Regions from separate parts of the Telluria sp. LT1R51-2 genome, predicted to be linked through region 2. Evidence: predicted binding sites of a transcription regulator. Region 2 holds the regulator's gene; each other region holds the start of a gene.
What was found. Region 2 encodes sigma-54, which starts transcription at its own class of promoters, with help from an activator protein. Its sites were predicted from a motif close to TGGCANGNAANCTGCTTT; they were not measured.
Positions count from the first base shown of each region.

Region 1 (10,211 bases), on a different contig from region 2:
TGACCTGCACGTCGCCATAGCGCAGCACCGAGCCGTTGCCCATGCTGTCCTTGTGCGCCAGGGCGCCTTCGAGCACGTACGAAATGATCTCCATATTGCGGTGACCATGCGAATCGAACCCGCGGCCCGCCTCCACATGGTCATCGTTGATGACGCGCAGCGGGCCACAACCCATGTGCTTCGGATCGTGGTAATGGCCGAACGAAAACGAATGCTGCGAATTCAGCCAGCCAAAACTGGCGCCACCGCGCTCATTGCTTTTACGGACGTTCAACATCGTGTGCTCCTTTCGTGATGGGATGATCGAGTTGCTCGAATCTGTCTGCCGTCGCCGGCATCCGTCGATTGTCGCCTTGTTCTCGATACGATGATGTCATTATGCCTGCCCCTGCCAGCGTTGAAAAACGAGTTATCTGCACGCCTATCGTCGATATTTTCGATGATCGCACAGCCGCTTCACGCTGGCCCGCCTGCGCGAGGCCGGCTTGCCGATCCTGGTGGTGTGCAGTTGCGCGGATGGGCGCCGCATGCCGGCCGACTTGCCGGGGCCGTGCGATGCGCTGTTGTGGAAAGCGATGCCGGGCTACGATTTTTCGGCCTGTACGCTGGCGCTGCGCCATCTGCGCCATCTAAGCCACCCCTCGCCGGGCGCCGACGTCATCGTCATGAACGATTCGGTATTCGGGCCGTTCACACCGCTGCGCCCCGTGCTGGAGATCAGCCGCTGGGACCTGACCGGGTTCACGGCGTCGAACGAACTGACCAACCATGTGCAGTCGTATGCGTTTTGCCTGCGCGGCGTCACGCTGGCACGCATGGCGCGCGTGGCTGCCCGCGCAATGATGGTCGGCGCGCTGTGGGTCAGCGACGCCACCCGTGTCCTCAACCCTACCCTCGTGAACCGATAGAACTGCTCGATGCCGGCTTCCCGTTCCTCAAGCGGGCCTTGCTGACCAAGAGCAGCAACTACATCGAGCGCGATGTCGTGCTCGAGGGGCTGGCCCGCCACGGCCACCCGCTCGACGTCCGAGAGCCGCGATCAGAACTTCACGGCTGCGCGCGCGTAGTAGTAACCGCCATTGATCCCGTACGGCGAAAAGCCCGGGTAGATCGTCACTGCACCGTTGTCCAGATTGGCGCGCTGCTCGGCCAGGGTCAACGGATTGACCTTGTCCGGATACTCGTTGAACAGATTGTTCGCGCCCAGCGACACGCTCCATGCCTTGCTGATCTGATAGCTCACTTCCAGGTCGGTCAAGAGGCTCGCCTTGATCCGGTTTTCGCGATACACCGCGCCGTCGGTCGAGAACTGCTCGGACGACTTGCCGAAGTAGTTCTCGCGCAGGTTCACGCTCCAGTCGCCGATGCGCCACAAGCCGCCCAGATTCAACCGCACCTTGGGCGAGGCGGTTTCCAGATGCGAGATCGCGGTGGCGTCGAGCAGTGTCTGCGCGCCCAGCTGCGTCGGCGCCTGGTTGATCTTGATCACCTCGACCTTGTTGTAGTTGGCCGCCGCCGACCAGTCCACGCGGCCGTACGCGCCGTAGTTGCTGCTCAGGGTGGCCACCACTTCAGCGCCGCGGCTGCGGGTATTGACCGCGTTGGTGAAGATATTGATACCGGTTTGCACGACGGTCGGATCGAGCACATTGCCGTTGGCCAGGATCGCAGCCGTGACGGCCGGCGAGTTGATGGCGCTGCCGGAACCGTACAGCGAGCCGCTGCCGACGATGCGGTCGCGGATCGTGATCTGGTAGGCATCAAACGTGACGGCCACGCCGCTGGCAGGATTGAGCACCAGGCCGGCGCTGATATTGGTCGACGCTTCCGGCTTCAGGCCGTCGATGCCCACCAGGCGCGCGCCCGGCGAATTCGGGGCCAGCTGCACGAAGGCGCTGCGCGGCGACACGTTCGTGGCCGAGTAGAACGACTCGGCCAGCGTCGGCGCGCGAAAGCCGTTGCTGTACGTCGCCCGCACGGCCACGTCCGGCGTGAAGTCGTAGCGGCTGGTGAGCTTGCCGACCTTGGCGTTGCCGAAGTCGCTGAAATCCTCGAAACGGCCGGCGATGTCGACCGTCCAGCCGGCGACGGGCTGCACAGCGATATTCGCATAGACCGCCTTGTTGTTGCGGCTGTGTTTTCCAGCATCGGTCAGCGAGAAGCCCGGGAACGACTGCGCACCTTCCTTGTAGCGCGATGCGGCGTCTCCCGCGACGATCGCGTAGGTGTCGCGGCGGTGTTCGAGGCCCAGCGCCAGCGTCAGCGGCGTGGCCATGCCAGTGTCGAACTCGCGCCGCAGGTCGAGGTTGTTGGTCCACTGGCTGGCCTGGAATTGCCCGGCCTTGAAGGACAGCGGCGTCGCGCCCGTATCGGCAAACAGCGAGATATTGGCCGAAGTGGCCACGCCCAGCTTGGCCACGTCCTTGCCGTAGGTGCTGGATAAATCCCAGTTCCAGTTGCCGAACACCTTGCCCTGGATGCCGAACGTGAACGCATAGTCTTCCTCGTCGAACGTCTCCTGCGGGCTGAAACCCAGCGGATAGATGGTGGGCAGGCGGTTGGGCATGCGGTAGTTCTCGAAGGCGCGCGCTTCCTTCTTGCCGTAGGTGGCAAAGCTGTACAACTCCGTGTCGCCGCCCAGGTCGACGCCGAAATTGGCGGCAAAGATGTGCTGGCGGTACTGGGCGTCGCCCTGGATCCGGTTGAGGTATGGGTAGCCCGGCGCATTCACGAGCGATGGCATTGCGGCCATCGTGGCCGGATCGACGACGCGTGGATCGATGCCGCCGCGCTGCGAAAAGCCGTGGTACTTCGTTTCCGCCGTCAGCGACAGAAAAGCGTCGGTGAACGGCGTGAGGCCAAGATTGACCATGCCGTCGCCCGTGTGTCCGCCGCCGTCCATGTAGCCGCCGCCATTCACGTTCGCGCTGCCACCACGGTAATTCGACTTGAGGATGATGTTGATGACGCCGGCAATGGCGTCGGTACCGTACTGCGCGGCCGCGCCATCCTGCAACACTTCGACGCGCTCGATGGCGGCCACCGGAATGAAGTTCAGGTCGGCCGCGGCGCCACCCTGGAACGCGCCGGCCAGCACGGCCAGGTTGGCGGTGCCGTGGCGGCGCTTGCCGTTGACCAGCACCAGCGTATTGTTCGGGGACAGCCCGCGCAGGCGCGCCGACAGCGTCATGGCCGCCATGTCGCTGCCGAAGGCCTGGGCATTAAGGGACGGCAGGTTCTGGGCCAGCGCCTGGATCAGGTCGGGCTGGCCGGTGCGGGCCAGCGACGACGCGTCGAGCACCTGGATCGGCGAGGCGCTGTCCGCAACCGTCAGGCCGGCGGCGCGCGTACCCGTGACGATCACGACGCCGGTACCGGCGACGACGGGCGCATCAGGTGCGATGGCGGCAGCCGGCGTGTCGACAGCTGGCTCGGGCGCCTTGTCGGCGGCGTGGGCAGCCACGCCCCACGACAGCAAGGCAGCTGCGACACTGGTATGAATGATGGTCTTGTACATGGTGGATCCCTGGTTGGCGTAACGCGTTATTGGTATGGATGACGCGGCCGGGCGAGCGCCGCGCCACTTATTTCTTTGCTGCCACGACTTCGATTTCGACGAGCCAGCCGGGATTGCTCAGGCCCGCGACCTGCATCACTGCACGCGCCGGCAGGTTGGGCTGCGCGCCGCCAAAGAACTGGGTGTAGCCGGCCATGAAACCGGTGACGTCGGCCCGCCCCCCGTGCGCCGGATCGCCGACCAAAAACACCTGCATCTTGACGACGTCGCCCATGCCCAGCCCCATGCCGGCCAGGATCTCCCTGATCTTCTGCAGGACACCGACCGTCTGCGTTTTGGTGTCACCAAAGGCTGCGATGGTGTCTGCACCAGCCGCCTTGTCGACGACGGGCGGCACCTGACCGCTGATGAAGTGAATGGTGACGCCGGGCGGCACCGACACCGCCAGGGCGATGGGGAAATCCGAGTTCGGGATCTTGTGGCGCACGATGTCCGTGGCTGCGGCGCTGGCGATGGCGGGCGCCAGCAGCAGCGCGGCGGCCAGGCAGGTGGTGGAACGGAAAGCAGCGAGTGTCATCGGATCGTCTTTCGTGAGCGTGGAAAAAGAAAACTGCATCAGTGCTTGTTGCCGAAGCGGTTGTCGCCCGCCGGCGCGACCTGCAGCAGCGCGCGGCGCGTTGCGATGTCGGCGCCCGCGATCGGTGACGCGTGGTTGCCCCAACTGCTGCGCGCGTAAGTCAGCACGGCGGCGATATCGGCGTCGTCCAGGCTGGCGCTGAAATCGGGCATGCCACCGCGGCCCTTGAGCAGCACGTCGGCCACCTCGTCGGGTGCGCCGGTAACGACCACGCTGGCGACGAGTGCCGGAAACGCGCCGGGAATGCCGCGGCCATTCACCTGGTGGCAAGCGGCGCAGTTCCTGGCAAACAGGGTCTTGCCGTCTGCCGGCGCGGCGGTCTGGGCCTGGGCTGCGCCGCCCCAGAGGCAGGCGCTGGCCAGAACAAGGATCGCGGTCTTCATGCGCTGGCCCTCCGGTGCAGCGCGTCCACCTGCTGCCACGCCGATTCGATGGCGCCGGCTTGCCAGCCAGTGAGGTAGCTCAGGTGTTCGCCGGCGAGCAGCACCCTGCGCTCGCCCTCCAGCAGGACCGGATACGCGCTCTTGCGCGCAGCCTCGGTCCATTCGGCCCAGCCGCCCAGGCTGTACTGCACGCGGTGCCAGGCAACCGAGAAGCTGCTTTCAAAGTTTGTGCGGTAGGCGGGGAAGATCTTTTCGCCGGCCGCGAGCGCGAACTCGGTCCGCTCGGCGGGCGTCATGCCGCTCACTTCAATGGCATCCAGCGCGTAGTGGTAGTAGCCCAGCACCACCCCCTTTTTCTGCTGCCAGCCGCCGGACGGCAACGAGATCGTGTTGATCCCTTTCAGGTCGGTGAGCACGTGGCCGCCGTAGATGTGGTCGTCTTCTTCCCAGAAGCGGCGCCCCATCTGCAGGCCGATCTTGCCGACCGGCGCATACGGGACGGCCTTGATTGCCGCCTTGAAACCGTCGGAAAAATCGGTGTCGATCATGCGCAGCACCGACAGCGGCACCGTGCACAGGCAATAGTCGGCCGTGACGCGCGAGAGCGCGCCGCTGGCCGTGTCGCGCACGTCGATCGTGACCTTGTCGTCAGCCTGGCGGATGCGCTGGACTTCGGCGTGGTAGCGGATCACACCACCCAGCCGCCGGGCGAATGCGCGCGGGATCGCGTCCATGCCGCCGACCGGCTGGAACATCGTGGCGTGCATCGGGAACTCCTGCACCGCGCTGTAGACCTTGCCGACCCGGGCGGCCAGCAGATCGTGAAACGCCAGCGGATCGGACGCCGTGCCGGCGCCCGGCACCAGGCCGGCGCCGGGGTTGGTGGCAAAGCCACGGCCGCTGCGGCCCTTGTAGGCCAGGTCGCCCGCGTCCAGCGCCCCTTCGTGCTTGAGGTAATCGAGCAGCAGGCGCTGGTCGTCGCCTGTCAGTTGCGTGTCGAGCTGGTGGCCGGTGACGGACTTGGCCATCAGCTCGGCAACGTGGCCCCGCATGTCGGCCTTGATCTGGGCGCCGCGCAGGCGCTGCTGCGACAGCGGCCCGCCATTCTCGAGATACACGTACGCGTGGTCATTCTCGTTGACCATCACTTCGAGCGGCACCTTGAACTGGCGCGCGTAGTAGAGGGTGGACTGGTGGTCCAGCGGAATGCGCCACGGGCCGTGGTTGATGTACTGGCCGGGATCGAAACGGCAGTGCTGCGCCTCGCCGCCCAGTTCGTGCAGCGAGAAGCCCTTGCGCGCCGTCTGGCAGCGCCCGCCCGCAACGGGTCGCGCCTCAAGCACCTGCACGTCGTAGCCAAGCTTGCCCAGTTCGTAGGCCGCTGTCAGGCCGGCCAGGCCCGCGCCCAGCACGACCACTTTCTTGCCCTTGCCGCTGCCCGTGAGCACCGGCGGGGTCGTGGTCCGGGACGCGATCCCCATGCCCCAGGCGTTCATTGAACCCATCAACAGCGCCGAACCGCCAACGGCGGCGGCGCGGTACAAAAACTCACGTCGGGTCAACGACGGTGTCGAACGTTTCATTTCTACCTCCACTTGGTGTCACTGAAAGGCCTTGCAACTGATGGCTTATCAGCAATACGCGTGCCAAGTGGATGTCAACATCGTCAATACGAAAGTTCTTAAAATAAAGTTTATCGGTAGCTTTGCCGAACGTAAGCGCGCTGTAAGACTTCCTGACCGAATAACCGTCAGCTACCACAGCCTGTTATTCGTATTGACAAGCGTGACGTCCGACAATGCGATGCGCGCCCCGTGGCGCGCCCGGACATTATTTGTCGCAACGTAATTGGTACCAGGGTCAGATCGCAGCAAGAGGCTGCGCACGCGCCGGGAGCATGCCAAATCGACACTGCACTGTTGTGGCGTAAATACGCACTTCAATGGGTGTGATCGATGCCGTCGCGCGTGAGCCAGTAATTGAACTGACCGTAACTGGGAATGTCGCCCGGCGCGCTGCCGGCAAAGTGATCGCGCAGCATCTGGCGGTAGGCGGCTGGCCGTGAGAAGCGTCGATGGGTAGCGGCAAAGTGCGCGGCAGCGGCCACGAACAGCGCCCGCAGCGCGGCATCGGTATTCGTGCCTGCACTGGCGCTGCTCGTTGCGGCCTTGCGCGGGCGGCCGCGCTTGACGCCGGCGCTGGCCACGCGCGTCTTGCCGCGAGCACCGGAATTGGCGTAATCGGGCAAGAGCGCATCGATCGTCTGGCCCCGCTCCCAGTAGCGGCGCAGGTAGCGCATGAGGGTGGCAACGGACATTGCATGGGCGTGGCTATAAGCGGCGAGCATGGCCGCGCGCGGTCGCGCGAGATACAACTGCGGCACGTCGCGGTGCAGCGCCGTCACGGCATCCCACGCCTTCATCTGCAGCAGGCGATGCTTGCCGGATGGGGCATCGGCGCGCGGCGCGCGGCACGGATCGGTCAGCAGCAAGCGCGCGCGCCGCGCCGACACGTCCGCCACCAGCACGCGCAGGGGCATGCTGCGCGGCGTGGCGCTCGTGCAGCGAAGGGTGAAGGTGTAGGCGATGGACTGCGCATCGTCGATCCAGAGAATCCGCAGCAGATGGGCGGGAGGATCGAGGTATTCGATGACGTCGTTGTGCAAGAACATCGGCCGCTCCTGGCGTTGAGTTCCTTGCTGGTATGCAAAGAACGCGCCAGGCACGGCCACGGCGGCCTGGATCAGGGCCGCCGGTGGCTCATTTCTGCGCCAGGATCCATTTCGCCAGGACCTTGGCGTCGGCTTCCGTGACCTGCGGATTGGCCGGCATCGGGATCGGGCCCCAGGTGCCGCTGCTGCCTTTCTGGATCTTCTGGACGAGACGCGCTTCGGCGCCAGCATCCTTGGCGTACTTGGCCGCGACATCCTTGTAGGACGGGCCAACCAGCTTGGCGCCGATGGCATGGCACGCCATGCAGGCCTTGGCCTTGGCCAGGTCGGGGTTCGCGTGGGCGGCGGGGATCGCGGCGACGGCGAGGGTCGCCGCCAGGGTCAGGGTCAGGTACGTCTTCATGATGCTCCAGTGGCTGGGTTGATCGCAGGGGCCGGCACTCTTGGCAGGTACCGCCCGACATCATAGCGGGAAACCCCGCTGGCATGGGCAGCGCAGGGGTGCATGACCAGCATCCGACACGCCCATCAAAAAATTTGAATGGGAATGATTCGCATTTGTGATTAGAATGGCGCGGTTTCGCGATCTTTACGTCTTTTAACGTACTGACGCTGAACGTTGCTGACAATGATAAAAAGGATGCCTGAACAATGACCCACCGTTTGCCTGCCCCGCAGTTTGCCCGCACCCTACTGAGCCTGGCCATTGGCGCCATGCCGCTTGCCGGTTTCGCTGCTGACGCGATGCTTGATGACGTGCCCGCGACGATGCCCACCGTGGTCGTGACGGCGTCCGGCTTCGAGCAGACGATTCGCGAAGCCCCCGCATCGATCACGGTGCTGACCCGCGAGCAACTTCAGAAAGAGCGCTTCGGCAACCTGGCGCAGGCGCTCGAGAGCGTGGAAGGCATCGACGTCGGCGCGTCCGGCGACAAGACCGGTGGCATGAACATCAGCATCCGCGGCATGCCGAGCGACTACACGCTGATCCTGATCGACGGCCGGCGTCAGAACGCGGCCGGCAACGTCACGCCGAATGGCTTCGGCGGTACCTCGACCAGCTTCATGCCGCCGGTGAGCGCCATCGAGCGCATCGAGATCATCCGCGGTCCGATGTCGACGCTGTACGGTTCGGACGCGATGGGTGGCGTGATCAACATCATCACGCGCAAGGTCGGCAAGCGCTGGGCCGGCTCGGTGGCGGCCGACTACACGCTGCAGGAAGACGCGCAATTCGGCGACCTCAAGGGCGCCAAGTTCTACCTGAGCGGCCCGCTTGCGGCCGATGTGCTGGGTCTGTCGCTGCGCGGCAGCACGCTGCGCCGTGACGAGGCAAACATTGCGTATGACGAGATCAACCCGGCCCGGCCGCTGACGCAGAACGCCAACCCGGTCAAGCAGCAGATCGACAACCTGGGTGCGCGCCTGGCGTTCACCCCGCACCGCAACCATGAGTTCATGCTCGACGCCGACAGGACGCGCCAGACGTATGACAACACGCGCGGCCAGCTTGGCACGCTGGGCACGGGCGGCTACGGGCCGGAGCAGAACTACAACCGCGACCAGACGACGCTGTCGTACAAGGCGCGCCTGCCGTTCGGCACCTGGGACAGCAGCTATATGGTGAACAATACGGAAACCATCGGCCGCACGATTCCGCCGGGTACGCCGGGCGCGACGCCGGGCACTGCCCGCACGCTGGAAGTCGAGAGCAAGGTGTTCGACACCAAGCTGCTGGTGCCGTGGGGTGAGCACCTGACCACCATCGGCGCCCAGCACTGGGACGCCGAAATGATCGACGGCGTCGCGCCGCAAGCGTTCGCGTTCACGCAGAAAGCACTGTTCGTGGAAGACGAATGGCGCCTGCACGAGCGCCTGTCGCTGACGGTCGGCGCGCGCTACGACGACCACAGCATCTTCGGCGGCCAGACGAGCCCGCGCAGCTACCTGGTCTGGAGCGCCTCGCCCCGCTGGACCGTCAAGGGCGGCGTGAGCAAGGGCTACAAGACCCCGCGCGTCGAGCAGCTCACGCCAGGCATCAACGGCTTCGGTGGTCAGGGCACGATCCCGCTCGTGGGCAGCCCGAACCTGCAGCCCGAAACCAGCGTCACGTCCGAACTGGGTGCCTATTTCGACAATGGCGCCGGCTGGACCGCCAATGCCACGGTCTTCAACAACGATTTCAAGGACAAGATCACCAGCGGTACTGGCCTCATCAACTGCACCTACCGCCCGGCGCCGAACCGGCCGGGCTGCGTCAGCTTCGGCAACTGGCCGAACGTCGATGCCTTCGGCCAGTCGATCAACGTCGACGAGGCCGTCACGCGCGGCATCGAATTTGCCACGCGCTTCCCGCTGGCCGCGGGCTGGGCCGCCAGCGCCAACTACACGTACACCGACAGCGAACAGGAAAGCGGCGAGAATGCCGGCAAGCCGCTGTCCGACACGCCGAAGCACGCGTTCAACGCGCGCCTGACCTGGGACGTGTCGCCGGACTGGAACACGTGGCTGCGCGCCGAATACCGCAGCGAGCGCTTCCGCGATCCGGGGACGTCGGCCGCGACCCGTGCGGCCAGCGAGGCGCTGGGCGACTTCAAGGGCTACACGATGCTGCACCTTGGCACCAGCTACCAGGTCACGCCCGCCATCACACTGAACGCCGCCATCTACAATCTGCTGGACAAGGACTTCATCGACTACCGGCCATATCGCACGGCGCCGGCAGCGGCGCCGACCTACGGCAGCGTGTATGTCAACAATTTCGACGGACGCCGCCTGTGGCTGTCGATGAACGTGGACTTCTAAGCATCGGCTGACCCGGCGCGTGTCGTACGCTAGTCCTGCGCCAGGCGCAGGTCGGGGTCGGCCTCGAACACTCCCGCCAGCCAGGTGGCAAACGCCTGCAGGCGCGGATTGGCGATGCGGCCGCGCGGGTACACCAGGGACACCGGCATCGGTGTCGGGCACAGGGCGGGCAGCACCACGGCCAGCGCGCCTTGCGCC
Region 1 covers NZ_JCASIM010000001.1:1,922,438-1,932,648, forward strand. The annotation lists gene AC56LH_RS08460 (pirin family protein) at 1-277, opposite strand, end outside; gene AC56LH_RS08465 (hypothetical protein) at 528-908, shown strand; gene AC56LH_RS08470 (TonB-dependent receptor plug domain-containing protein) at 1,040-3,517, opposite strand; gene AC56LH_RS08475 (RidA family protein) at 3,585-4,094, opposite strand; gene AC56LH_RS08480 (c-type cytochrome) at 4,133-4,537, opposite strand; gene AC56LH_RS08485 (flavin monoamine oxidase family protein) at 4,534-6,120, opposite strand; gene AC56LH_RS08490 (hypothetical protein) at 6,477-7,208, opposite strand; gene AC56LH_RS08495 (c-type cytochrome) at 7,297-7,611, opposite strand; gene AC56LH_RS08500 (TonB-dependent receptor domain-containing protein) at 7,860-10,013, shown strand; gene AC56LH_RS08505 (LysR family transcriptional regulator) at 10,043-10,211, opposite strand, start outside.
Region 1: AC56LH_RS08485 (flavin monoamine oxidase family protein) is a predicted target of sigma-54. The motif match lies at 6,169-6,186, and genes of this name have one in related genera.

Region 2 (10,211 bases):
ACGCGGCGCAGCGGCACGCCGAGCGTCACCAGCGCGTGCGAGGCGAGCATCAGGCTGCTCTCCAGGGCTTCCGGCACCACCTCGGTCGCGCCGGCTGCCTTGAGCACGTCCATGTCGCCATCGTCGTGGCTGCGCACGATCACGGGCAGGGCGGGCGCCAGTTCGTGCACCAGGTGCAGCACCTTGAGTGCCTGGCGCGTGTCGGCGAACGTGATCACCAGCGCGCTTGCGCGGTGTACGCCGGCCGCGATCAGGCTTTCGCGGCGCGCCGCATCGCCGTACGACACCGACGCGCCGGCCGCCTGCGCCTTCTGCACCCGCTCCGGATCCAGGTCAAGGGCATACCACGGCAAGGTCTCTTCTTTGAGCAGCGTGGCCAGGCTTTGGCCACTGCGCCCGAAACCGGCGATGATCACGTGCTTCTGGGTGGTCATGGTGCGCGTGGCCAGCTGCGTCAGTTGCAGCGACTGCATCATCCATTCATTGGCCGCGACCTTCATCACGATCCGGTCCATGTAGCCGATGATGAAGGGCGCGAGCAGCATTGACAGCACCATCGAGGCCAGCACCAGCTGCATCACGAACGGATCGATCAGCTTCGAGCCGGATGCATGGCTGAGCAGCACGAAGCTGAATTCGCCCGCCTGCGCCAGCGCGAGACCGGTGCGCAGCGCGGTGCCCAGTGGCGCGCCGAATGCGCGCGCCATCAGCACGATCAGGCCGGCCTTGAGCAGCACCACGAGCCCCAGCAGCAGCGTGACCTGCCACCAGTACTGGCTCACCAGGCGCAGGTCGAGCAGCATGCCGATCGTGATGAAGAACAGGCCAAGCAGCACGTCGCGAAACGGCTTGATGTCTTCTTCCACCTGGTGCTTGTAGGGCGTTTCGGAAATCAGCATGCCGGCGACGAAAGCGCCCAGCGCCAGCGACAGGCCGGCCTGCTCGGTGATCCAGGCGGACCCCAGTGTCACGAGCAGCAGGTTAAGCATGAACAGCTCTTGCGAGCGGCGCTTGGCCACGATCGTGAACCAGCGACCCATCAGCTTCTGGCCAAAGAACAGCAGCAGCGCCAGCACCAGCCCGGCCTTGAGCGCGGCCAGTCCCAGCGTGATGGCCATGTCTTCCGGATCGCGCGCCAGCGCCGGGATCATGATCAACAGCGGCACCACCGCCAGATCCTGGAACAACAGGATGCCGATGATGCGCCGCCCGTGTTCGCTCTCGAGTTCGAGGCGCTCGGTAAGCAGCTTGACGACGATCGCCGTGGACGACATGGCCAGCGCGCCGCCCAGCGCGAATGCGGCCTGCCAGGCCAGCGTCAGGTGCGGCATCAGGTACGCCGCCAGCAGGCCGATGCCCATGGCCGCAGCGACGGTCGTCACGACCTGGCCGAGCCCCAGCCCGAACACGATGCGCCGCATCGAGCGCAGCTGGCCGAGCGAGAATTCGAGCCCGATCGAGAACATCAAAAAGACGATGCCGAATTCGCCCAGCGCGTGGGTGGTGGGGCTGTCTTCGGCCAGGGCCAGGGCGTGGGGGCCGATCAGGACGCCGACGGCCAGGTAGCCGAGCATCGGCGGCAGCTGCAGGGTACGAAAGGCGACCACGCCGAGGACGGCGCAGCCAAGCAGCAACAGGGTGAGTTCGAGACCAGAATGCATGGGGTGAAGCGGGTGACGGTTGGGGTGGCGAGGCGTACTTGTCATCGAATGTTACGACTGGCAAGTTTTTTGCTTTCGCAATTCGTTTATACTTCTGGAATGAGTGTAACTGATGACCAAATAATGCTGAAAAGTTTTGACGAAACCCTGGCGCAGCGCGTGCTGGAACTGGGTCGCCAGACGCTTGCGATCGAGGCCGACGCCATCGTGGCGCTGCACGCGCGCCTGGGCGACGACAGCAGCTTCGTCGACGCCGCGCAGCTGATCTACGCCGGCACCGGCCGCGTGGTTGTCTCGGGCATGGGCAAGTCGGGGCACATCGGCCGCAAGATCGCCGCCACGCTGTCGTCCACCGGTACGCCGGCGTTCTTCATGCACCCGGGCGAAGCCGCGCACGGCGACCTTGGCATGGTGACCGCGAATGACATTCTGATCGCCATTTCCAATTCGGGCGAATCGTCCGAACTGCTCGACATCCTGCCGGCCGTGAAGCGCCTGGGCGCGCGCGTGATCGCCATGACCGGCAAGCCGGCTTCGCGGCTGGCCAAGCTGGCCGACGTCCACCTGAATATCGCGGTGGCGAAAGAAGCCTGCACGCTCAACCTGGCGCCAACCACCAGCACCACCGTCACGCTGGCCATGGGCGATGCGCTGGCCGTGGCGCTGCTCGACGTGCGGGGTTTCCGCGAGCAGGATTTCGCGCTGTCGCATCCGGGCGGCGCGCTGGGCCGGCGCCTGCTCACGCATGTGCGCGACGTCATGCGCACCGGCGATGCCATCCCGTCGGTGGGCCTGGATGTCCCGCTGGTCAAGGCACTGCTCGAGATCAGCCAGAAGGGCATGGGCATGACCGCCGTGGTCGATTCCGATGGCCGGCCGCTGGGTGTGTTCACCGACGGCGACTTGCGCCGCGTGATCGAGCGCATGCACGATTTTTCGAACGTGCTGATTCGCGACGTCATGCACGCCAATCCGCGCAGCGTACGTCCCGAGCAGCTGGCCGTCGACGCGGTCGCCGTGATGGAAGAATTCCGCATCAACCAGATGCTCGTGATCGATGAGGCGGGCCAGCTGGTCGGCGCGCTGCACATCCACGACCTGACCCGCGCAAAGGTGATTTGATGACTATTCCCGTATTGGCCCACATCGAGCGCGCCGCGCGCATCAAGGTCATGATCTTCGACGTCGACGGCGTGCTTACCGACGGCAGCCTGACCTACGGCCCCGATGGCGAAGTGACCAAGACCTTCAATGTGCTCGACGGCCTGGGCATCCAGATGCTGAATAAATCCGGCGTGCAGACCGCGATCATCAGTGCGCGCCTGTCGCCGATCGTCGTCCGGCGCGCCGCCGACCTGGGCATCTCGCATGTCTACCAGGGCAACCACGACAAGCGCATCGGCTTTGCCAATCTGCTCGAGGCCACCGGCTTTACCGCCGACCAATGCGGCTACATCGGCGACGACGTGATCGACCTGCCGCTGTTCGCGCGCGTCGGTTTTGCCGTCGCCGTGCCCTCAGGTCATCCGGACGTGCAGCACCGCGCGCATTACGTGACCAAGAACGGTGGCGGGCGTGGCGCGGTGCGCGAGATCTGCGACCTCGTCATGCGCGCGCAGGGCACCTACGACCAGGCGCTCGCGCCGTATTTCGCCTGAGCGCCATGGCCACACTCGCCTCCAACAAACGCACCTCGCATCGCTGGAACTTGCTGGCGATGATCGTGATCGGCGTGTTCTTCGCCTTCGGCAGCTTCTGGCTGCTGCAGCTGATGCAGGGGACTAACATCGATGCGCAACTGGGCGGCCCGCCCGACGAGCCGGATTACATCGTCGAGAACTTCTCGTTCGTGCGGATGACGCCCAACGGCCAGCCGAGCTACGTGGTGTCGGGCAAGCGCCTGGCCCACATCCCGCAAGGCGACGTGTCGAATGTCGACCAGCCCCTCATGCGCGGCGTCGAACCGGGCCGTCCACCGATGACGGTGGTGGCCAAGAGCGCGCGCATCTTCCACGAAGAGCACCGCGTCGAACTGTTCGGCGACGTCGATCTGCAGCGCCCGAAGACGCCCGCCAGCGAAGCGCTGCGCGTGCGCACGTCGGCCATGACCGTATTGCCCGACGAAGAAATCGTCAAGACCGACCAGCCGATCGACATGGAGCTTGGCGCGTCCAGCCTCAAGGCCGTCGGCCTGGTGGCCAACAATGCGACCATGCAGATGAAATTGTCCGGCCGCGGCCGTATCGTCTATCCGCCACGCCAGCGCTGAAGGCCACCAGCCATGCGCGCGTGTTAACCCAGGACCAGCACCATCATGAAAAAACTTTTTGCTGCCGCTTTCTTGTCACTCCTTTCCTTGAGCGCGATGGCCGAAAAGGCCGACTCGCTCAAGCAGGCGGCTCTCGAATACGATAACGGCGACCTCGATGGCGTCGCAGGCGTGCGCACCTTTACCGGCAACGTGATCCTGACCCGCGGCACGCTGCTGGTCAAGGCCGAACGCGCGGTGGTCAGGGATACGCCCGAAGGCTACATGAGCGTGACGCTCACCGCGGCCAACGGCAAGCCTGCCACGTTCCGCCAGAAGCGCGACGGCGGCCCGAACCTGTGGGTCGAGGGCCAGGCCGAACGCATCGAATACGATGAGCGTACGGAGCTGGTGCGCTTGTACTCGAACGCCATCGTCAAGGAACTCGAAAACGACCGGATGACCAACCAGATGACCGGCCCGTTCATTTCGTACGACAACCGCAAGGAAGTCGTCGCCGTGCGCAATGACGTCAGTGGCGAGAGCAAGGTTGGCGGCGGGCGCGGTACGCTGATCCTGGCGCCCAAGCGCACGCCGGCCGGAGGCACGCAATGACGGCCTTGAACGATCGCAGCACGCTGGTCGTCAAGGGCCTGCAGAAAAGCTATGGCAAGCGCCTGGTCGTGCGTGACGTGTCGCTGGATGTCGAATGCGGCGAGGTGGTGGGTTTGCTGGGCCCGAACGGCGCCGGCAAGACCACCTCGTTCTACATGATCGTGGGCCTGGTGCCGTCGGATGCCGGCTCGATCAGCATCAACGGCACCGACATCACCAGGATGCCGATCCATCGCCGCGCGGTGCTCGGCCTGTCGTACCTGCCGCAGGAAGCGTCGGTGTTTCGCAAGCTGACGGTGGAAGAAAACATCCGCGCCGTGCTCGAACTGCAGAAGGTCGACGGCAAGTCGCTGACCAAGGCGCAGATCGGCGAGCGGCTCGACAACCTGCTGGCCGATCTGCAGATCGAAAAGCTGCGCGAGAACCCGGCGCTGTCGCTGTCGGGCGGCGAGCGACGCCGCGTGGAGATCGCACGCGCACTGGCCACCAATCCTCGCTTCGTGCTGCTCGATGAACCCTTTGCCGGTGTCGACCCGATCGCCGTGATCGAGATCCAGCGCATCGTGCGCTTCCTCAAGGAGCGCAAGATCGGCGTCCTGATCACCGACCACAATGTGCGCGAGACGCTCGGTATCTGCGACCGCGCCTACATCATCAATCAGGGCGCGGTGCTCGCATCCGGCCGACCCGACGATATCATCGCCGACGAGTCGGTGCGCCGCGTGTACCTTGGTGAACATTTCCGCATGTAAGCCATACTCAATTGATGAAACAGTCCCTTCAGCTCCGCACTTCGCAGCACCTGGCGCTCACGCCACAGCTGCAGCAATCGATCCGGTTGCTGCAGCTGTCGACGCTCGAACTGCACCAGGAGATCGAGCAGATACTGGGCGATAACCCGCTGCTCGAAAGGCTCGACGACCCGCTCGATCATTCGGTGCGCTTGCTGGCCGATGGCGCCATCAACAATGCGCCGGCACCGGGCGAGGCGCCGCCGGCGCCGGGCCAGCAGGCCGAAGGCGAGGGCAGTGCACCGGCCGAGGGCGAGGGTGCTGAAGGCGGCGCGGTCGATGGCGACCGGCCCGACAACGAGTGGAGCGAAAGCAGCGGCGCGTCGTCCGGGAGTAGCAGCAGCGACGACGAAGACGGCCGCCCGCAGCTGGAGGCATGCGCCATCACGCTGCGCGAACACCTGATGGAACAGGTGCGCGAAACGCTGCTGTCAACCCGTGACCGCGCACTGGCCGAACTGGTGATCGACGCGCTTGACGACAACGGCTACCTGGAAGAACCGCTCGACGACATCCACGCGCGCCTGCCCGAAGAACTCGACGTCGACCTGGACGAACTGCGCTGCGCGCTGGCGATGGTGCAGAGCATGGACCCGGTGGGCGTGGGCGCGCGCAGCGCGGCCGAATGTCTGGCGCTGCAGATCCGGCGCATGCCGGGCGTGCCGATGGTGACGCGCCGCATGGCACTGAAGATCGTCGAAGGCTACCTGACCTGGTTCGCACAGCGCGAATACAGCAAGCTGAAAAAAGCGCTCGATTGCGATGACGAAGACCTGCGCGAAGTGCAGGCCGTGGTCCGCCAGTGCAATCCGCATCCGGGCGCGGCGTTCGCATCGAACGTGTCGGATTACGTGGTGCCGGACGTGATCGTGCGGCGCGCCAAGAACGGCTGGGCGGTCACGCTGAACCAGGACGTCATGCCGCGCCTGCGCGTGAACAGCCTGTACGCCACGATGCTCAAGCAGGGCCGCAGCGAGAGCCAGATGGGTGCGCAGATGCAGGAGGCGAAGTGGCTCATCAAGAACATGCGCCAGCGTTTCGACACGATCCTGCGTGTGGCCGAAGCGATTGTCGAGCGCCAGCGCAACTTTTTCAGCCATGGCGCGGTTGCCATGCGGCCCCTTGTTTTGCGCGAGATAGCTGATACACTAGGTCTGCACGAGAGCACGATCTCTCGTGTCACAACCCAGAAATACATGCTGACCCCGCACGGCATGTTCGAGTTGAAGTATTTCTTCGGTAGCCACGTTGCCACCGAGGCGGGAGGCGAAGCATCCTCAACGGCAATCCGTGCGCTCATCGCACAATTGACAGGAGCAGAAGACCCTAAGAATCCATTATCCGACAGCAAGATCGCGGAAATGCTCGGGGAACAAGGCATGGTCATTGCGCGCAGGACGGTCGCAAAATACCGTGAAGCGCTCAAGATCCCCCCCGTCAGTCTCCGCAAAGCCTTGTAACAACGCCGCTCATACAGTCTGTGCCTTCAGCTCCTGTGTGGTGCAAGCGACGTGACATCTTCAAAGGAGTGTGTATGAACCTCACCATCAGTGGTCACCATCTCGAAGTAACCCCTGCCATCCGTGAATACGTTCAGAATAAGCTGGAACGCATTATTCGCCATTTCGATCAAGTCATAGATACCCACGTCTTCCTGGCCGTCGATAACCTCACCGAAAAAGAAAAAAGGCAAAAAGCTGAAATCAATGTCCAGGTGTCGGGCAAGACCCTGCACGTGGCGAGCGTCGCGCAAGACCTGTATGCCGCGATCGACATGTTGATGGATAAACTGGATCGACAAATTCTGAAGCACAAGCAGATGCTGAAAGACCATAACCGCACAGCGATCAAACGCCTGGACGTCGACGAAGCAGACGTCGCTGCCGCCTGATCGAGCGCAGGTCACCACCGCCAGGGGCGTCTTTTCGGGACGCCCTTTTTGCATCCCGCTGCCGGTAAAATACGTGTTTCCTTTCGATGGATCACGCCATGTCCGAACACGTCCTGACCCGCATCGCCAACCGCACCGGCATCATCACCCTCGACCGTCCCAAGGCGCTCAATTCGCTGTCGCTGGACATGGTGCGCGCACTGACCGCGATTCTGCTCGACTGGCAGCGTGACGCCGCCGTCGATGCGGTCGTGATCACCAGCAGCAGCGAAAAAGCACTGTGCGCGGGCGGCGATATCCGCTTCTTTCACGAGGTCGGCAACGCCTCGCCACAAGGCGGCAGCGCACTGCTCGAAGATTTCTTCACCGAAGAATACGCGCTGAACCACCTGATCCACTTTTATCCGAAACCGTACATCGCGCTGATGGATGGCGTGGTCATGGGCGGCGGCATGGGCATCGCGCAGGGCGGGCCCGATTGCGGCCTGCGCATCGTCACCGAGCGCACCAAGATGGCGATGCCCGAGGTGAATATCGGTTTGTTCCCCGATGTCGGCGGCAGCCATTTTTTGTCGCACGCGCCGGGGCAGTTGGGGATGTTTTTGGGCTTGACCGGCCTGACGATCGGCGCGGCCGACGCACTGTACGTGGGCCTGGCCGACGTGTTCGTGGCAGTCAGCGACCTGGCGGCCTTGCAGGCGCTGATCGAAGCGACGCCGGGCGCGCATCTGCCGGCGGCAATCCGCGCGTTCGCCACGGCGCACGCCGGCGAAAGTGAATTGCAGGCCAATCGCGCGCGCATCGATGCGCACTTCGGTGCGGACTCGGTGGCAGCAATCATGGCGTCGCTCGCGGGGGACGACGCGCCATTCGCGCAGAAGGCATTGAATGCGATGCGTCAGCGTTCGCCGCTGATGATGTGCGTGACGCGCGAGCTGCTGCTGCGCGGCGCGTCGCTCGATGTCGCCGACTGCCTGCGCCTGGAGCGCTCGCTCGTGCGCCGCAACTTCGAGCACGGCGAGGTGCTCGAAGGCGTGCGCGCGCTCGTGATCGACAAGGACAATGCGCCGCAATGGAATCCGCCATCGCTCGACCTCGTAACCGAGGCGATGGTCGCGCGCTTCTTCGCGCCGGTGTGGCCGGCGCATGCGCATCCGCTGCGCCATCTCGCATAAGCTTCTTCATGCATATCCGTTTGCGCGTGACTTTTCGCGCAGGCGGTGCAAACATCGTGGCTTCATGAACCGATGAGGAGCCCCGATGCGCATGACCGCCTTGCTGCTGTCGATGACCTTGTGCGGCAGCGCCGCCGCCCAGGCCTGGCAGCCTGACTTCAATGCGAGCGCATTCAAGGGGCCGGCCTCCGGTGCTGCCAACGAGGTGCTGGTATTGGGGTCGCCCCATCTGTCGCAATTGCCCAAAACCTTCCAGGCCGCCAGCCTGACGCTATTGAACGAGCGCCTGGCCGCATGGAAGCCGCAGGCGATCGCGATCGAGGCGGTATCCGGGCCGCAGTGCGACGTCATGCGACGCTACCCGGTCCGCTACAAGGACTCGATCGATTCCTATTGCCGGGATACTGCACCGGCGCGGCTGGCCACAGGGCTGGATGTCGCAGCGGCGACCGAGGCCGCCGAGGCCTTGCTGGCTGCATGGCCCGCTGCGCCCACACCCGCGCAGCGCCGGCGCCTGGCGGGGTTGTTCCTCGCAGGCGGCGAGGAGGCATCGGCGCTGGTCCAGTGGCTGCGCCTGCCCGAGGCCCAGCGCCGTGCCGGTGATGGTCTGGACGCCGCACTGGTCGGCGTACTCGTGAAGCTGGAAACCAGGCGCGACGAAAGCATCATGATCGGTGCGCGTCTGGCTGTCCGGCTCGGCCTTGAGCGCCTGTACGCGATGGACGACCATACCGCCGACAGCGCGTCTGAAGACCAGAAGGCGTTTGGCAATGCGCTGATGAAAGCGTGGGACAACCCTGCCACGAAGCAGCGCGCGGCGGTGGACAAGGCGCAGGAGGGCTTGCTGGCCAGTGCCGAAGGCGTGCTGGCCTTGTACCGCGCCGACAATGCACCTGGCCAGGGGTCTCTGGTCTACCGCAGTGACTTCGGCGCGGCGCTCAACGAGCCGTCAGCACAGCGCTTCGGCCGCCAGTACGTGGGTTACTGGGAAACGCGCAACCTGCGCATGGCGGCCAATATCCGGGACGTGCTGGGGATGCGGCCCGGTCAGCGCATGCTGGTTATCGTCGGCGCGTCGCACAAGGGGTATCTGGAATCGTATCTGCACCAGATGCATGATGTGCGGGTCGTGGATGCGGGGCTGGTGCTGAGGTGATGAGGCGCCATGTTGATGTCGGCGGCGGTTATCCGTGGTCGGTGGCGATGAGTGTGCAGGCCGACAGACCATCTATCATTCAGGGAGTGGCATGGCACTGGAACTGATGAGTTCAGCACCGACTGACTTCGATTTTGTTATTGGGGATTGGGTTGTCAGGCATCGGCGGCTCAAGGAACGCCTGTCAAACTGCAATGAATGGGTTGAATTTGATGGTGAAATGTCGACCCAAAAAATTCTGGGTGGCTTCGGTAACCTTGAAGACAACATCTTGCGCCTGAATGACGAGATCTTTCGCGCTATCGCGTTACGCTCCTACGATCAGAGCACGAAGAAATGGTCGATCTGGTGGCTTGACGGTCGTCTTCCGAGTCAGATCGACGTTCCAGTGGTAGGCGAATTCATTGATGGCGTTGGTACGTTCTTCGCCAACGATACTTTCCAGGAAATCCCGATTATCGTCAGATTCATCTGGCGCCAGATCGATCAAAACTTGCTGCACTGGGACCAGGCTTTTTCTGCCGATGCGGGAGATACATGGGAAACCAACTGGACGATGGAATTTCGTCGGCAGCGTCAGACGTGTGACAGGGCGGGCAGCAAGCCTGCGCCGCCCGCTGCTTCGGCTGCTCGCGATGCCTGATGATCACGCGCTCAGTCGCGCCGAAGTGCGC
Region 2 covers NZ_JCASIM010000002.1:224,840-235,050, reverse strand. The annotation lists gene AC56LH_RS19245 (monovalent cation:proton antiporter family protein) at 1-1,661, opposite strand, end outside; gene AC56LH_RS19240 (KpsF/GutQ family sugar-phosphate isomerase) at 1,761-2,783, shown strand; gene AC56LH_RS19235 (KdsC family phosphatase) at 2,783-3,319, shown strand; gene lptC (LPS export ABC transporter periplasmic protein LptC) at 3,325-3,930, shown strand; gene lptA (lipopolysaccharide transport periplasmic protein LptA) at 3,976-4,524, shown strand; gene lptB (LPS export ABC transporter ATP-binding protein) at 4,521-5,276, shown strand; gene AC56LH_RS19215 (RNA polymerase factor sigma-54) at 5,291-6,775, shown strand; gene hpf (ribosome hibernation-promoting factor, HPF/YfiA family) at 6,850-7,206, shown strand; gene AC56LH_RS19205 (enoyl-CoA hydratase/isomerase family protein) at 7,305-8,381, shown strand; gene AC56LH_RS19200 (DUF5694 domain-containing protein) at 8,467-9,537, shown strand; gene AC56LH_RS19195 (DUF1579 domain-containing protein) at 9,629-10,180, shown strand.

Region 3 (10,211 bases), on a different contig from region 2:
ACCCAGCTCAAGCGCTGCAAGTCGATCGTCAGTGGCATCCTGCTGTCGGCCGGCGAAGCGCGCGGCGAATCGGCCGAACGCACGACGGTGCGGGGCTTTCTCGATGGTCTGGTCGAACGCTGGCAGGCCAGCCGCCCGGTGCGCGCTTTCACGTACAATAATCGCATCGCCGACGACTGGCCGGTGGCGAGCGACTCGGCGCTGCGCCAGACGGTCGACAACCTGCTCGACAATGCGCTGGAAGCCTCGCCCGACTGGGTCTGCTTCGATGCGGACATCGACGAGCGCACGCTGGTGCTGTCCGTGCTCGATCGTGGCCCCGGCTTTGCGCCCAGCATGCTGGCGCAATTCGGCAAACCCTACCAGTCCACCAAGGGCAAACCCGGTGGTGGCCTGGGGCTGTTTTTGGCCGTGAACGTCGTGCGCAAACTCGGCGGCACGGTGACGGCGACCAACCGGCCGGAAGGCGGCGCCGTGGTGATGCTGCGACTGCCAATGTCGGCCATTGAACTGGAAGAGGAACTGAACGATGCCGAACCCTGAGCCGCTGCTGCTCATCATCGAAGACGATGAAGCCTTCGCCCGCACGCTGAGCCGTTCGTTCGAGCGGCGCGGCTATCGCGTGCTGGGCGCCACCGGCCACGATGAAGCCGCTGCCATTCTGGCGCAGCACAATCCCGGCTACGCCGTGGTCGACCTGAAGCTCAAGGGCCAGACCTCGGGCCTGGCCTGCGTGCAACTGCTGCACGAGCATGACCCCGACATGCTCATCGTGGTGCTGACGGGCTTTGCCAGCATTGCCACTGCGGTCGAAGCGATCAAGCTGGGCGCGGTCCAGTACCTGGCCAAGCCGTCGGATGCCGACGATATCGAAGCAGCGTTCGGTCATATTGCCGGCAGCGCCGAGATCGAGGTGACCAACCGCTCGACGTCGATCAAGACACTCGAGTGGGAACGCATCCATGCCGTGCTGGCCGAGACCGATTTCAATATTTCCGAAGCGGCGCGCCGGCTGGGCATGCATCGCCGCACGCTCGCGCGCAAGCTTGAGAAACAGCGGGTCAAGTGAACATGCGCGCGCTCATCATCGGTTTTACGCTGTTGCTGGGGCCGGGCGCTGAGGCGCTGGCCGCATCCACCCAGGCTCAGGTCGATGCCGGCCGTCGGCTGTTTGCGCGCTGTACCAATTGTCACGAGGTTGGCGCGGGCGCGCGCAATGGCTTCGGCCCGCAGTTGAACGGGATCGTCGGCCGCAAGGCGGGCAGCGTGCCCGCGTATGCGTACTCGCCGGCGCTCAGAAGCGCGGGATTTGTCTGGGACGAGCAGAAACTAAGTGCGTTCATCCGCGACAGCGAAAAGGTCGTGCCGGGTAACAAGATGCGTTTTCTCAGCTTCATGAGCGAGAAGCAGGCCGGCGAGATCGTGGCCTACCTGCGCACGCAGGGCGTGGCGGCCACGCCGCCAGCGCCGAAACGATAGCAAGGCTGCCTCAGGCAGACCTTGCCGGCAAGCAGATTATTTGGCCTGGCGCCGCTTGCGCGATGCGAGCAGGACGCCCAGGCCGCCGAGCAGCAGCGCAGCCGTTGCCGGTTCCGGCACTTCACCTGGACCGGGGAGGGCATCGAGGTCGGTCACGGTCAGCATGTAGCTGCCGAAACCCTCGAATTCGCTGAGCGCGAACGTGCCCAGGAGAAAAGTCGGACTTCTTTCGGGACCGGTATACAACTGGCGACCGTCAGTCACGAGCAGTACCTGATCGCCGAGGAAATCGATGATCTCAAAGCCACCACCTGCATCGGCGTTATAGAACGTCAGGTCTGCGAGGTTAGCGAGTGATCCGGGAAAGTTGCCTTCGACATCGTAGACCGAGAACAGGAATCCATCGAAGGCAAAATCCGGGTCGGCTGTGGAGTTCATTTGCCAGCTTGCCGTGTAATCCCCGGTCAGCTGGAACTGATACAGCGCTGCATTGGCGACGCCAGCGGAAAACAGCATGGCGGCAAGGGCGACATTCCTCAAGCTTTTGATCAGTTTCACAGAGCACTCCGTTCTATTCAAGGATGGATGAACATTCACGTGACATCGAATTGCGAACATTGCTGTTGCGATATCCACTAAGCACGGACCGTGCCTGTTCAAAATCCTCAATACCAACAAGTACTTAATTCAATCGACCTTGATTCGTGTCATACAGTTGTAAGATTAGTCGACATGGTTCGCGTATCGAATAGGCTCAACAACGCTTCCATTTGCACCGGCTTGTTGAGGTGATGGTCGATGCGCGCATCGACCGAGCGCTGGCGTGACTCGGCGTCGCTCCAGCCGGTCAGGGCGACGATGAAGGTCGTGTCGTCCAGCAGACCCTGTGTGCGCGCAGCGATGGCGACCTCGTAGCCGGTCATGTCGGGCAAGCCGATGTCGAGTAGCAGGACCTGGTAGCGCTGCTGCGCCAGCGCAGCCAGTGCGGCGGCGCCGGTATGGGCGATCTGCACTGCGAAGCCATGCAATCCGAGCAGCGCCTGCAGCAGTTCGGCCGCATCCACATTGTCATCGACCACCAGCACCGATGGTGCCTGCTGCGGCGCGTCGGGCGCCGCCGGTGCCACCGCCGCGACCGCTGTCGCCTGGACCTCGGTGTTCAGCGGCAGCGCGATCTCGAAGACTGCGCCGCGTCCAGGCCCGTCGCTATGGGCGCTGAGCGTGCCGCCGTGGCGTTCGACCAGGTCGCGCGTGAGCGCCAGGCCGATGCCCAGGCCGCTATTGCCGTCGTTGCCGCTGCGGCCTTCCTGCGTGAACATGTCGAACAGGCGGGGCAGCATGTCCGGCGAAATGCCGCGGCCGTTGTCGGTGACCCGGATGCGGGCCATGCCATCAAGCCCGGTGCTGACGTCCAGTCCGATGTCGCCGTGGCTGGCGGTGAACTTGAAAGCGTTATGCAGCAGGTTCGACACGCATTGGGCGATGCGCGTACTGTCGACCTGTACGGGAATCGGCTGCGGCGGCTGCGGCAGCGTCAGCTGAAAATTCGCGCTTGATTGTTCGATCATCGGCCCACTGGTTTCCAGCGCGCTGGCGATCACGTCGCGCAGGTCGGCTGGCGCGACCTGCAGTGTCAGTTTGGCCGAGTGGATGCGCGACGCATCCAGCAGGTCGTCGACCAGACGCGTCAGTTGCAGGCCCTGGCGCAGGATGATGCCGGCGGCGCGGGCCAGTGGTTCGTCGGCGCCCGCGCGCATCGCGATCAGCTGGGCTGCTGACAGGATCGGCGCCAGTGGATTGCGCAGCTCGTGCGCCAGCATCGCGATGAACACGTCTTTTTGCCGGTTCGCTTCGCTCAGTTCGGCCTGGCGCGCCACCAGGGCGTCTTCGCTTTCGCGCAGCCGGGTACCGGTGGCGCGCAACTTGCGCATGGCCAGGTTCATGCGTTCGATGACCAGGCAGTCGACGACCAGGATCGACGCGAAGAAGACCAGCGCGATCAGGTCGCTGTGCGCCATGTCGGCTGGCGCCATACGCGGACCCATGAAGAACGCCCAGGCGGCCCAGGTACTCAGGAATGCCGTCATCAGGCCTGGCCCAAGACCGGCCAGGTAGGCGGCCAGCAGCACGGCAGGGAAGAACGACAGGAACGGGAACCCGCGCGCCGGCAACAGGTCGACCAGCATGAAGCGGGCGGCCAGCGCCACGAGGAACAGGAACAGTGCGAACAGATAGCGCAGCACGGGCGGCGCCGCGCCGTCGCGCCAGGTGCCGCCGGAAAACTGGGTTTGCATGATCAGCATGGGATGAGGGTTGGGACGCCGGGGAGGTGACGTCGCCTGGAACACCGATTATAAACAGTAATGGCGGGCAGATTCAGGTAGAAAGCTTGCTCAGCGTAAATGCGGCAAGAAACCCTGCCGTGACGATCAGTCCGGCAAAATCGTGGGTTTCCTCGAATGCCTCGGGAATCATGGTGTCGACCACCATGGCCAGCACGCCGCCCGCTGCCACCGCCGTGATGGCGGCCAGAATTTCGGGCGGAAATTCGTGGAGCAGTGTAAAGCCCGCCGTGGCCGCGAGGCCGGAGGCGACGGCAATTGCTGCCCAGATGCCCATGATGTAGCGGGTCGAATGGCCGGCGCGCTTCATGCCCGCAGCGCTTGACAATCCTTCTGGCAGGTTCGACAGGAACACCGCTGCGACCACCGCCATGCTCACGCCTTCACCGCCCACCAGCGACAGCCCGATGACGATCGACTCGGGAATCCCGTCGAGGAGGGCGCCGATGGCGATGGCCGCGCCGCTGGCCTTGGCCTTCGGATCGGCGCCTTCTGGTGGCATCGACCGCTTGCGGTGCTTGGCGCCCTTGCGCGCGAGCAGCCAGTTGGCGCCCGTATAGATGCCTGCGCCAATCACGAAGCCGGCTGCCGTCGATGCGAGCCCGCCGGTCTCGACCGCCTCGTCCATCAATTCGAACGACAACGCCGAAATCAGGACGCCACTGCCGAACGCCATGATCGCGGCAACGAGGCGCTGCGGCACCTGATAGCGCACGCCGGCCGCCGCGCCCAGCAGCAGTGCGCCGCCGGCCAACAATCCCCAACCACCTGCCTGCAACCAACCCGGTATGTCCATGCTTGATCCTGTGTGTTTCGCTACAGCGCCCCCGTGTGTCCATTGGCACAAATAAGGTTGCCTTGATTATACTTTTGAGGCAAGATGAGGACGTGGTAACCGGGTCACCCGACCTGGTTGCCCCGATCAGCAAAGAGGCGGTCAGCGCCGCTTCTTTTCGTCCCCCGCATCGTCGGGGGGCTTTTTTTTCCAGCCTCTGCCGATGGTTCCAGCTACTGCTGGGCGAGCGGAATCTTGCCGGCCGCTTCATCGGCATCGAGCTGCGCAATCAATCTGCCCAGATCCTGTTCGAGCCGCAGCAGCGTCGATTCATCGAGCGTGGCCAGCGCGTTGGGCAGTACGCCGGCAAGGGGCGCCGGGGCGCGGCGCAGCACTTCCTGACCCGCCGGCAGCACGCGCAGGGCCACACTGCGCCGGTCGGCACCTTCGCGCGCCGCGCTGACATAACCGCGCTCGACCAGCGAGCGCACCAGGTTGCTGGCGGTGGACTGGTGGATATCGAGTGCGCGGCTCAGGCTCGTTGCACCGATCCCGGGCTGGCTATCGATTACGGACAGCGCCCAGACCTGGGCGCCGCCCAGGCCGGATTCATGTTCGAGCTGGCGAAAATGGGTCTTGACCGCATTGAAGACGATACGGAACTGCCGCAGCACGCGCTGGGGCGGGGCATCGGCTGGCAAGGGCGGGGAAGTGGCTTGGGGTTCGGGCGACATGCGCGAGATGATAAAGCAAGCGTTGTCAAAACGCATCAGCGCACCGCAGATTCTTCTGCATCGGTGCAGCGCGAGCGATGCGCCCGCGCCGTCCGTTCTGCGCTAGCATCTGGTGTATGCGCAGCGCATACGACAAAGGCTTGGCCTTGCCGGGACGCAGCCTGTCCAGGGCCGCGGCGGCTACCTGCGTGCTCGGGTTGGCGCTCACCGGGGCGCTGTGCGGTGGCGTGCGGGTGTTGGAATCGCGGCGCGCCGAGGCCGAATTCGCGCAGCGCGCCGGCGTGCGCGTGGCGGCGGTTACACGCGCGTTTGCCGAGGCCGTCGATGCAGCGCGCGCCGCCAGCCTGCTGTTTCGTGCGTCACACCGGATCACGCGCGACGAATTCGATGCCTTCGCGTTGCCACTGGTGGCGAACCACGGTTACCTGAAGGCGATCGTGTTCCAGCGTTTCGTCAGCGCCGCCGGGCGCCCGGCGTTCGAGGCCGAACGCCGGGCGTTCTGGCCGGACTTCCAGATCCGGGAACGCGCCCCAGGCGGTGCTGCCACACTGGTGCGCGCAGGCGAGCGTCCACGGTATCTGGTCAACGATTATGTTGCGCCCATTCTCGGCAACGCGATCGTGTTCGGCACGGATGCATGGGCCTATCCGCCGTTGCGACGGGTCAGCCAGAATGCGATCGACGCCGGCGAGCCGGTTGCCAGCCCGCTCGTCACGCTGCTGCAGGGCGGCGGCGGGCGCCGCGGCATCCTGATCACCGTGCCGGTCTACCGGGGCAGTGAACGCCCCGCGGACGTCCTGGCGCGCCGTGCTGCGGTGGTCGGGCACGTCGAGGTCGTGATCGATGTCGCGTTGCTGGTGGGCGGCACTCTGCATGCGGTACGCCTGCTGGACGACGACGCCGTTGCCTTGTCGCTGCATGGACCGGACACGGCGGGGCAGATGGTGACGGCGTACCGGCATGGAAGCGTTCCCGGTCCTGGCGGCTGGGCATCTCGCCTGCTTGGCGACAATCCGCTGCGGCACAGCGAATCCTTCGAAATCGCCGGCAGCAACTGGCAGGTCGTGATCGACGAACAGCCGCGCGCTTTCGGGCGTCACACGGCCGAACTGCTGGCGCTCGCGCTGGGCTTGGTGCTGAGCGTCACCGCCGCTACGCTGGTCCAGCAGCGCGTGGCGCGCACGCGCCGCATCGAAGCCCTGGTCAGGCAGCGCACTGCCGCGCTCGAGCGGGCGACGGGTTCGCTGCGCGTGTATGAGCGGGCGATGGCGTCCAGCGCCAATCCTGTTCTTCTGGTCGATGCAGGCGCACCGGGTTACCCGATCGGTTATGCCAATCCGGCTTGCGAGCGCACCTTCGGCTACCCGCCGCACGAGCTGGGCGGCCAGCCGCTCGCACTGCTCGTCGGGGCGGACTGCGACCAGCCGGCGGTGCATGCATTGTGCGCGTCGCTGCGCCAGCAGCGCGAGGAGCACGCGCTGGTGACGATGCACGCGCGCGACGGCGCGGAGTTGATCACCGACGTGTATATCGCGCCGGTACGCCGCGCCGATGGCAAGGTCAGCCATTTTGTCGTGACCGTCTACGATGTCACCACCGCCAAGCGTTATGAAGCCGAACTCGCCCGCCATGCCCACTACGACACGCTCACCGGCCTGGCCAACCGCGCGCTGCTGACCGATCGCATCGAGCGCGCGATTGCGGCTGCGATGTCTACTACGACCCCGGCTGCGGACCGCGTGCCGGTGTGGGTCGTGCTGCTGGACGTCGATCACTTCAAGCTGATCAACGATACGCTGGGCCGGCGTGTCGGCGACGATGCACTGCGCCTGCTGGCCACGCGCATCCGGCGCACGCTGCGCCCGCTCGATACGGCGGCGCGTGTCGGCGGCGACGATTTCGTGCTGGTGCTGTGCGACTGCGCCGACGAACGCCAGGTCGCGACCCGCATCCGGCAGGTGCGCGATGTCGTGGCCGAACCGCTGCAGCTCGGCGAGCAGCAGGTCGTGTTCGGCTGCAGCGCCGGCGTGGCGGCCTGGCCAGCCGACGGCGCCGACGCCGATACGCTGGTCAAGCATGCCGAAATCGCGATGTACCGCGCCAAGTCGGACGGAAGGAATGCGGTGCAGTTCTATGCCCCGCACATGAATGCGCAGGCATTCGACCGGCTGGCGCTGGAAAGCGCGCTGCGTCACGCGCTGCGCGAGCAGCAATTCACGCTGCATTTCCAGCCCCAGGTCGACCTGGCCACCTGTCGCGTCGTGGGCACCGAGGCGCTGATCCGCTGGCGCCACCCGCAACTGGGCACGATCGAGCCGGAGCGCTTCATCGGCCTGGCCGAAGAAACCGGGCTGATCGTGCCCATCGGCGCCTGGGTGCTGCAGACGGCGTGCCGCCAGAACCGGCACTGGCAGCGTGGGGGCCTGGGGCTGCTCCGGATTGCGGTGAACCTGTCGGCGCGCCAGTTTGCCGAGCCCGACCTGGTGGCGGGCGTCGAGCGCGTGCTGCGCGAGACCGGCCTGCCGCCCGGTTCGCTCGAGATCGAACTGACTGAAAGCATGATGATGGGCGACATCGAGTCGGCCATCCACACGATGCACTGCTTCAAGCGCATGGGCGTGACGCTGTCGATCGATGACTTCGGCACGGGTTACTCCAGCCTGCAGTACCTGAAGCGCCTGCCGGTCGACGTGCTCAAGATCGACCGCTCGTTCGTGCAGGACATGCTGGCCAGCGCGGATGGCGCGGCGCTGGTCGACGCGATCATCTCGCTGGCCCATGGCCTGCGCATGCACGTCATTGCCGAGGGCGTCGAGACGATCGCCCAGCTCGACTTTCTGCGCGGTGCCGGTTGCGACCAGGTGCAGGGCCACGTCTACAGCCGCCCGCAGACCGTGGAGCGGATCGAGGCGCTGCTGCGCGCCGGCCACATCGAGCCCAATGCCAGCGCCGCATGAGGCAATGGCGCGCCGGGCCCGGGCCACCTGTCGGCTATACTTGCCGAATTGACAGATTGAGCAGGCAGGAACCGCGCGTGGACCAACACCAGAACAATGACAACCCGGACAGCACGCCTGCGCCGACCCTTCAGCAACGTCTGCAACGCCTCGCCCGGGGGCTCTTTGCCGGGGCTCGCACCGGGGCCGGTGCGCTTCGCTCGGGTGCGCAGCAGCGCCTGCACGGGCGGCCAATGCCGGTCAAGCTGGCGCTGATCGCCCTGTGGTCGATGGCAGCGGGTCTGATGGCGATCCTGGTCTGGCTGTTGATCCTGATTCCGCTCACGCCCGGCATCGACGACCTGGAACAGGCCAGCCAGTCGCGCCCGACCGTGATCCTGGACGCCGGCGGCAAGTCGCTCGGCACCTTCGAGCAGGGCTTACAGGAGCGCGTCAAGCTGTCGCAGATTTCGCCGCATGTGGTCAAGGCGCTGATCTCGACCGAAGACCATCGCTTCTACGATCACCACGGCATCGACTTCCGGCGTGTGGGCGGCGCCCTGTGGTCGAGCATCAAGGGCACCCCGCAGGGCGGCTCGACGATCACGCAGCAACTGGCGCGCAATATGTTTCCGCAAGAGATCGGGCGGGCGCGCAGCATCAACCGCAAGATGAAAGAGCTGATCACGGCGATCAAGATCGAGAACACCTACAGCAAGACCCAGATTCTCGAGGCCTACCTGAACACGGTCCCGTTCCTGTACAACGCCTACGGCATCGAGATGGCCTCGCGCACCTATTTCAACAAACCTGCGCTCAAGCTTGATGTGCTTGAGTCGGCCACGCTGGTGGGCATGCTCAAGGGCACCCACTACTACAATCCGGTGGCCAATCCGGTGCGCTCGCTGGCGCGCCGCAATGTCGTGCTGGGCCAGATGCGCAAGCATGGCGCGTTCGACGACCGGCGCTACGCCGCGCTGATCAAACGCCCGCTGCGCCTGCGTTTTGCCCGCCTGCCGGACCGCAGCGGCAAGGACAACCACTTCAGTGCCTACGTGCGCAAATGGCTGCTCGACTGGGCCGACGAGAACGATGTCAATCTGCAGCTCGATGGCCTCGTGGTGCGCACGACGCTCGACTCTGCCTTGCAGGCGGACGCCGAGCGCGCGGTCAAGCGCCAGGCCGACATGCTGCAGGCCATTGCCGACGTCGAATGGGCCAATCCCAATGTGCCGCGCTCGACGTCGGGTGGCATGTACACGTCGATGCGGCGCAATGTCGACCCGTTCTCGTACTACTGGATCACGCACGGGCGCGAGCTCGACGCATTCGTGCGCGAGACCGGCGCGTACCGCAACGCCGTCGAGGGCGGCGAAGCGCCGGCGGATGCACTCAAGCGCATCAAGGCCGACCGCAGCTTCATGGCCGACCTGAAAAGCGCCAAGTCGCGCCTGGAAGCGGGCTTTGTCGCGATCGACCCGGCCAACGGCGAAGTCCGGGCCTGGGTCGGCAGCCGCGATTTCGAGCGCGACCAGTTCGATCACGTGGCCCAGGCCGCGCGCCAGCCGGGCTCGACGTTCAAGCCGATCGTGTACGGCGCCGCGCTCGAACGGGGCATCCCGCAAGACAAGATGTACCGCGACGTGGTGCAGTCATTCCGCGGCGCCAATGGCAGCGTCTGGAAGCCGACCGACATGAGCGGCAACACGGGGCGGGCGATGTCGATGCGCGATGGCCTGATCTACTCCAAGAACACGATCACCGCGCAGGTGAGCCAGGACGTTGGCCTGCAGCCGATCATCGACCTGGCGCAGCGGCTGGGAATCCGCCAGAGCAAGCTCGAGGCCGTCCCGGCGCTGGCGCTGGGCACCAGCCCGGTGACGTTGCTGGAAATGGTCAGCAGCTACGCGACCATTGCGGCGCAGGGCGAATACCGCAAGCCGAT
Region 3 covers NZ_JCASIM010000001.1:1,859,241-1,869,451, reverse strand. The annotation lists gene AC56LH_RS08230 (ATP-binding protein) at 1-543, shown strand, start outside; gene AC56LH_RS08225 (response regulator transcription factor) at 530-1,069, shown strand; gene AC56LH_RS08220 (c-type cytochrome) at 1,072-1,479, shown strand; gene AC56LH_RS08215 (PEP-CTERM sorting domain-containing protein) at 1,516-2,037, opposite strand; gene AC56LH_RS08210 (ATP-binding response regulator) at 2,187-3,782, opposite strand; gene AC56LH_RS08205 (ZIP family metal transporter) at 3,856-4,617, opposite strand; gene AC56LH_RS08200 (MarR family winged helix-turn-helix transcriptional regulator) at 4,830-5,330, opposite strand; gene AC56LH_RS08195 (bifunctional diguanylate cyclase/phosphodiesterase) at 5,447-8,287, shown strand; gene AC56LH_RS08190 (penicillin-binding protein 1A) at 8,365-10,211, shown strand, end outside.
Region 3: AC56LH_RS08215 (PEP-CTERM sorting domain-containing protein) is a predicted target of sigma-54. The motif match lies at 2,116-2,133, and genes of this name have one in related genera.